Regions from separate parts of the Metabacillus sp. KH_069 genome, predicted to be linked through region 2. Evidence: riboswitches for the same ligand, from Rfam matches in the RefSeq annotation. Region 2 holds a riboswitch; each other region holds the start of a gene.

Region 1 (2,266 bases), 340 kb from region 2:
TTCTTTTAATGGTTAAAGGAATGTACCGCAGCAATACACCAGCATGAATAGTAAAATAATCGACCCCTTGTTCTGCCTGTTCGATTAAGGTATCTCTATAAACTTCCCAGGTCAAATCCTCAGCAATGCCATTCACTTTTTCAAGCGCCTGATAGATGGGAACTGTGCCAACAGGTACTGGAGAATTTCTGATGATCCATTCTCTGGTGGTGTGAATATCTTTGCCAGTCGATAAATCCATGATGGTATCAGCCCCCCATTTAATCGCCCATGTCATTTTTTCCACTTCTTCTTCAATGGATGAAGTGACGGCTGAGTTGCCTATATTGGCATTGATTTTGACATGGAAATGTTTGCCGATGATCATCGGCTCACTTTCTCTATGGTTGATGTTTGCCGGAATGATGGCTCTGCCGGCCGCGACTTCACTTCTAATGAATTCATGGTCCATGTTTTCACGAATGGCTATGTACTCCATCTCCGGTGTAATGATCCCTTTTCTGGCGTAATGAAGCTGAGTGACATTAGCATTCTTTTTTGCCCGGAGTACGTTTCTGTCACCAGTAAAGACGTTTCCATGTGGAGTGACATTCTCTTGGCGGCCGTTATCCTCAGGCTTTACGCTGCGCCCTGAATATACTTCAACATCCCCCCGATCAAAAATCCAGCTTCTTCTTACTTCAGGCAATCCTTTTTTAATATTAATGGCAGCTGCTGAATCTGTGTATGGACCGCTCGTATCATAAACAAGCACAGGCTCATGATTTTGCGCGAGTTCAATTTCCCTAAAAGGAACACAAATGTCCTCTCTTGATCCTGTTTTGTACCTCTTTTTGCTGCCCTCAAACGGTTTAGTAAATGCGAAATCCAATCTTAACTCCTCCTCATATCGTTTAGTAGAGTTTTGATCTGCACCCGCGAAAGAATAGAAAAAGGGTTCTGTTAATGAACAGAACCCTTGGAACAGTATGTGTAAAAAGCCAAAAAGAACGGCCTACGCCACACCGCTTCCCTACGCTGGTATCATCCAGATCAGGTTCAAAGGGTCAAAGACTCTCGTTCTTTTCTCAGTCCAGCATCATGGACTCCCCCAGCAGAATGAATAAAATATTCATTTGTTAGCAATATAGCAGGAAAAGCAGCAGGCTGCAAGTGATTATTTTCACAATTAAAAATGTTGAAAATAATCCAGGTACAAGGTTGTGGTTCCTTGTACCTGATTACAGACTGAGATAAGAAAGTATAAAAATTTGCGCTTCGATGGCGAGCGGAATCGCTCAGGCTCCTCGGACCCTTATCTGACATGCCAGCGCCAAACGGGCGCTTGCGCTTTTCTTTCTAAAATATTCGGATGCATACTTTTACCAACATACTAAGAAACTAATAAAGATTCTAGTGGAGGGGTGAGTCTATGTTTTCTTTATTCAAGAAAAAAAAACAATCAAAGCAAACGCCACAGCAGCCTATGAATACGGCACCTCCCAAAGATACCAACATACCTGTTTCTTCCCATTTTAATGTGAATATCGCAAAAATCCTGACTCACCTGGATCATACGGATGATTTAGGCCAAAGAAAGGTTATGTTCAAAGGGAAGCAAGGGTTATTGCTTTATTTTGTGCCGCTTATGATGTCTGAAAAAATCAATCAGGATATTTTAGGACCCTTGCAGCAAGCAGAGTCGGGAGAGGTTGAGGATGTTGTTGCAATTGCCTCGATTTTGAAAACGAAGGATATTCATGAAGCCATTCATTTTCTTTGTAAGGGTGCATGTTTATTTCTGATAGAAGATTTGGATTGCATTTATGCCATTGATTCTGCGCTCAATAAGGCAAGATCTGTTGAACAGCCTCAAAATGAAAAGGTTGTCCGCGGATCTCATGAAGGTTTTACGGAGAATATGGATATAAATCTCAACTTAATCAGACAAAGAATATTAGATGGAAGTCTAGTTGTGAAATACTTGGAGATTGGAAACATATCAAGAACAAGGGTAGCGGTTCTTTATATAAACCATCTAACAAACAAAGAATTAATTGAGAAAGTTCTCACGAGATTAAAGTCTATAAAAATTGATGCTGTTGATACACCCGGAATTATAGAAGAATCGATTGAGGATTCACCATATTCTCTGTTTCCGCAAATTTTAAGTACTGAGCGTCCGGATAAGGTTGTATCTAATCTATTTGAAGGAAGAGTAGCCATATTGCCGACGGGAAGCTCATCTGCCCTGATTGCACCTGTTAATTTTTTTGCATTCTTCCAA
Region 2 (2,266 bases):
TGATGGCTGACGGCAAAATCAACTTCACCCGAAGCAACAATCTGATCAGCACTGACTCCTTCGCCCGGTTCTACGATTTCTACATCAAGACCCTCTTCTCTATAGAAGCCCTTTTCTTTCGCTGTATAAATGCCTGTATGATTTGTGTTTGGAAACCAATCCAGCATAATCTTTACTTTTTTCAATTCCTCATTAGATGCTTTTTCGGCTGATCCGCATCCAGATAAGATGAACACTAAACTAGATAAAATAAATAAGAATTTCTTCATTTCTTTCTCCCCCGTGCTAATTAGAATGCTTTTGCTGCTTGTATTTCCAGGGCATCATGATTCTTGCCAGGATTTCAATGAGTGCAAAAATTATTAAGCTTAAACCTACTATTAAGATGATCGCTGCAAATACTTTTTCTGTTAGAAACGATTGTGATGATCGAGTTAATAGAATGCCGAGTCCTTTGCTTGCACCCAGCCACTCTCCGATAACGGCTCCCATCACACTGTATGTTCCTGCTATTTTTAATCCTGAAAAAAAGAAAGGCGCTGCAGCAGGAAGTTTCAGTTTTATAAACATCTGCCTCCCGCTTGCTCCAAGCGTTTGCATGAGCTTCACCATGTCCCTGTCAACTAAACGGAATCCATCAGACAGGTTGATGGCAATCGGAAAGAAACAGACGAGCGCCACCACGATGACTTTAGGAAAAATACCGAACCCAAACCAGATGATAAGCAGTGGAGCAAGCGCGATTATGGGAATGGTCTGCGAAAGAACAAGCAGCGGTTCAACAGATTTTCGAACCCACTCTGACATGTCTATCAAAATAGCAATCAATACTCCCGCGGCTATTGCGATCAATAATCCAAGCACTGCTTCCGCCAGGGTCTGCAGGATATGGACGCCTATCGTCCCTCTCATTTCTGCAAGCGTGATGAAAATATCAGTCGGGCGCGGCAGAATCCATTTTTCCACTTTAGTGACGATGACAGCCAATTCCCATAAAAAGAAGAACGACAGCAGCACAATACCAGGAAGCGCAATCCCTGAAAGGGTGTTAACGGTATTTCTTAAGTTTTTCATCCATTGTGACCCCTTCTTTTGGACGGTAATGAATTTTCATGTGAGTCATTACCTCAGTCGCACCGGCTGAAATGCAGGCATCCTGCGCTTGCTTGACAATTTCAATCAGTCTATCAAGCTCTCCCTCCATTACCGTCTCCATTGCACCAACCTCATATTTCACTCCGGATTGCTGGACAACCTCGATGGCTTTGTCGACAATTTCATATGTATTCCCCTCTGATGATTTAGGCAGCACCTGAAATGCTAGATTTACACTGGACATTCTTTTTCCTCCTTAAATTTTTTTCATATATGAACAGCTGACCGAACGACAAAAAAGGCTGCCACTGGGGCAGCCTTAACGCATTCGCAAAGTTATGGAAAAATAACGCATCTTCCGCATTCCCTCCGCTGGCATTACCCAGATCAGGTTAAAGGGTCGATACAAGAATCAGTATCCTCTCAGCCAAGTTCACTCAGCTCCCCTGCATATATTGAATTCATGGAAACTATAGCAAGATTCCTGAAAATTGTAAAGATATAAGAAAGGGCTTTCCAAACTTTTCTGAAAAAAATCTCAATATATCCTTGTCGAATTTTGCAACTTCCTGTATAGTAGTGTCTAAATCATATATTGCATTTGACCACTTGGGGAGCCATTCGGCTGAGAGTGAACATTCTGTTCAGACCCGTTGAACCTGTATAGTTAAAGCTTACGTAGGGATGTGGCGATGGATTCAAGTGATAACCCAACCAAAGCAGTGCGTGGAAACCATCCGACATTCCCCGCATTGCTTTTTATTATGGAAAAAAACAGCCCCGGTCGAATGCCGAAAAGGGGAAAAGCTATGCAGACAAATACACGTCTTGTTTTCTTAGTAGAGGCAGCAATCCTTGGAGCGATTGCATTTCTGCTTGATTTAGCAACAAGTTTCATTGGCAAAATGCCGCAGGGCGGGTCGATCTCGCTTGCGATGATTCCAGTTCTGATCATGGGTTTTCGCCACGGTTTAAAAGGCGGACTGCTTACAGGGTTTTTACTTGGCGTTTTGCAGACGATTATGGGCTACACTACAATCGTGCATCCGGTACAGGGTTTTCTTGACTATTTTGTCGCATTTACCGTCGTGGGTGCCGGAGGAGTATTTTATAAGCAAGTCCAAAGCTCTTTGAACCCGCTAAACAAAAAACGGTTAATTACTTATGTAGT
Region 3 (2,266 bases), 1.9 Mb from region 2:
CAAAAGGTGTTTTCAGTGCAGATATCCTGATTGCCGCTACAGGAGATGAAGATGCGAATGCGGAAATCTCCTTATTTGCGAAAGAGCTTGAAGTTGACCGGGTGATAGCAAGCATTTCGTCACCATTATTGGATGAACAGCTTAGAGCAAAGGGAATCGATGTCTTCTCTGTCCTGTTATCTACAAAAACTCTGCTCAGAGCTCTTATTGAAGCTCCTGGCATCATGAAAATTCTGACTCATAATGATTCGGCGCTGTACCAGATAAAAATGAACAACAGACGCTACGATGGCATGGTGCTTCGCAGCTTTCCCTTTACAGGCGACGTTATTTTTGTCCGTATTTTCAGGGAAAATGAATCGATTGTGCCGCATGGAGATACAGAGCTGAAACGCGGAGATCTGCTGATTCTGACTGGATCAGCTGAATATGTGGATGAGCTCAGACAAGAACTTGAATTCCATAAAAGCTGAAAGTTTTGACTTGAAAGTTTCTTTCAGCATGATATGATGTACATGTAAATATTTCTAAAATCATATATGAACTACCGCTAGGGGAGCCCTGTTAGAAGGGCTGAGATTGAAGTTTGCCTTCAAGACCCTCAGAACCTGATCTGGCTAAAACCAGCGTAGGGAAGTGGTGTAAAGGTCTATTCATACACCACTTTTCTATGCGAAAAGTGGTTTTTTGCTGTTTTCGCACCTAAAAAATGAGGAGGAACAAAACATGTCATTTTCAAAAGAATGCCGGGAGTATGCAAATAAATGGTGGGAAGGAAGCTTTGAACATCCTTTCGTAAAAGGAATTGGCGATGGCACCCTTTCAAAAGATAAATTTAAATATTATGTGATGCAGGATTCATATTACTTAACGCATTTTGCAAAAGTGCAGGCTTTTGCAGGGGCGATGGCGCCTGATTTGCATACTACTTACCGGATGTCCGTTCATTCCCAGGGAACGTACGAGGCAGAGCTCTCTCTGCATCAGCAATTTTCTGTCCTGCTTGGCATTACAGACAGGGAAAGGGAAGAATTTAAGCCATCTCCAACTGCGTATGCTTACACCTCCCATATGTACCGTTCCGTTGCGACGGGAAATCTTGGAGAAATCATCGCCGCATTACTTCCTTGTTACTGGCTCTATTATGAAGTCGGGGAGCATCTGAAAGATTGCAAACCAGGTGATGATGTTTATGAAAAATGGATCGCGACTTATCACGGTGAATGGTTTAAAGAGCTGGTTCTTGAACAGATTGCACGATTTGACGAGCTTGCTCTGCATGCAAGCGATCACGAGAGACAAATGATGAAAGAAAACTTCCTCATCAGTTCAATATATGAATATCGCTTCTGGGACATGGCGGAAAAAATGGAAGTGTGGGATGAGTCAGAAACCGTGCTGATGCAAAAGTGAAATTACATCTTGTGACAGACGGCCGTCGCAATATATCAGAGCTCATAAAAATCATCACAGACATACATACAGCTGCAGATGCCATTCATATTAGAGAAAAGAATAAATCGGCCGGGGAACTGATAGAGCTGGTTGAAGCTCTCCATCAAAATGGGGTGCCGAAATCAAAGCTTGTCATGAATGACCGGGTGGACGCCGCTGTTCTTTCTGGTTTGCATCAGGTTCAGCTCCCATCGCACAGCTTTGATGTGAAAATGGTGAAACAGAGGTTTCCGCACCTTGTCGCAGGCTGTTCTGTCCACACTGCTGCTGAAGCAATATATTGTGCTGAAAATGGGGCAGACCGGCTCCTATTCGGCCATGTATTTCAGACATCATCCAAAGAAGGTCTAAAAGCAAGAGGGATTGGCGCATTAAAAGAAATAGCGGAATCTGTCAGCATTCCTGTCATTGCAATTGGAGGAATCATTCCCGCTGTCATTCCGGAAATAAGAGATTTAAAGATTGAAGGAGCAGCCGTGATGTCCTACGTTTTTTCATCAAATCATCCTTATCATGCTGCATGTGAGATTGCAGAACAATTAAAAGGGGGAATGGGCGATTGAAACCTTTTTTTGATGCCGGTATTATCGGCGGAGGCGTCATCGGGCTTGCCTCTGCCTATTTTTTAGCGAAAGCAGGTATCCGCGTTGCGGTGTTTGAAAGCGGGAAAACAGGCAGCGGCGCATCAAGTGCTGCGGCCGGAATGCTTGGCGCCCATACTGAAACGGAAAAGGATGATGCTTTTTTCAGGTTTGCGAAAGAAAGCCAGACGCTTTATCCGGGATTAGCTCATGATTTATTGCTGGAGAGC

The links. Region 2 has a riboswitch for thiamine pyrophosphate ahead of AC3ISE_RS17960 (MTH1187 family thiamine-binding protein). Riboswitches for the same ligand answer to the same signal wherever they lie in the genome.
Region 1: it holds a riboswitch for thiamine pyrophosphate, as region 2 does, so the genes downstream of both, thiC (phosphomethylpyrimidine synthase ThiC) here and AC3ISE_RS17960 (MTH1187 family thiamine-binding protein) in region 2, are expected to answer to the same signal.
Region 3: it holds a riboswitch for thiamine pyrophosphate, as region 2 does, so the genes downstream of both, tenA (thiaminase II) here and AC3ISE_RS17960 (MTH1187 family thiamine-binding protein) in region 2, are expected to answer to the same signal.

What each region holds. Positions count from the first base shown of each region.
Region 1 covers NZ_CM174460.1:3,894,671-3,896,936, reverse strand. Annotated here, with positions in the region: gene thiC (phosphomethylpyrimidine synthase ThiC) at 1-871, opposite strand, end outside; TPP riboswitch at 993-1,102, opposite strand; gene AC3ISE_RS19645 (spore germination protein) at 1,412-2,266, shown strand, end outside.
Region 2 covers NZ_CM174460.1:3,552,719-3,554,984, forward strand. Annotated here, with positions in the region: gene AC3ISE_RS17950 (ABC transporter substrate-binding protein) at 1-269, opposite strand, end outside; gene AC3ISE_RS17955 (ABC transporter permease) at 286-1,074, opposite strand; gene AC3ISE_RS17960 (MTH1187 family thiamine-binding protein) at 1,049-1,339, opposite strand; TPP riboswitch at 1,441-1,553, opposite strand; TPP riboswitch at 1,696-1,797, shown strand; gene thiT (energy-coupled thiamine transporter ThiT) at 1,905-2,266, shown strand, end outside.
Region 3 covers NZ_CM174460.1:1,057,481-1,059,746, forward strand. Annotated here, with positions in the region: gene AC3ISE_RS05270 (monovalent cation:proton antiporter family protein) at 1-473, shown strand, start outside; TPP riboswitch at 543-652, shown strand; gene tenA (thiaminase II) at 727-1,413, shown strand; gene tenI (thiazole tautomerase TenI) at 1,410-2,018, shown strand; gene thiO (glycine oxidase ThiO) at 2,015-2,266, shown strand, end outside.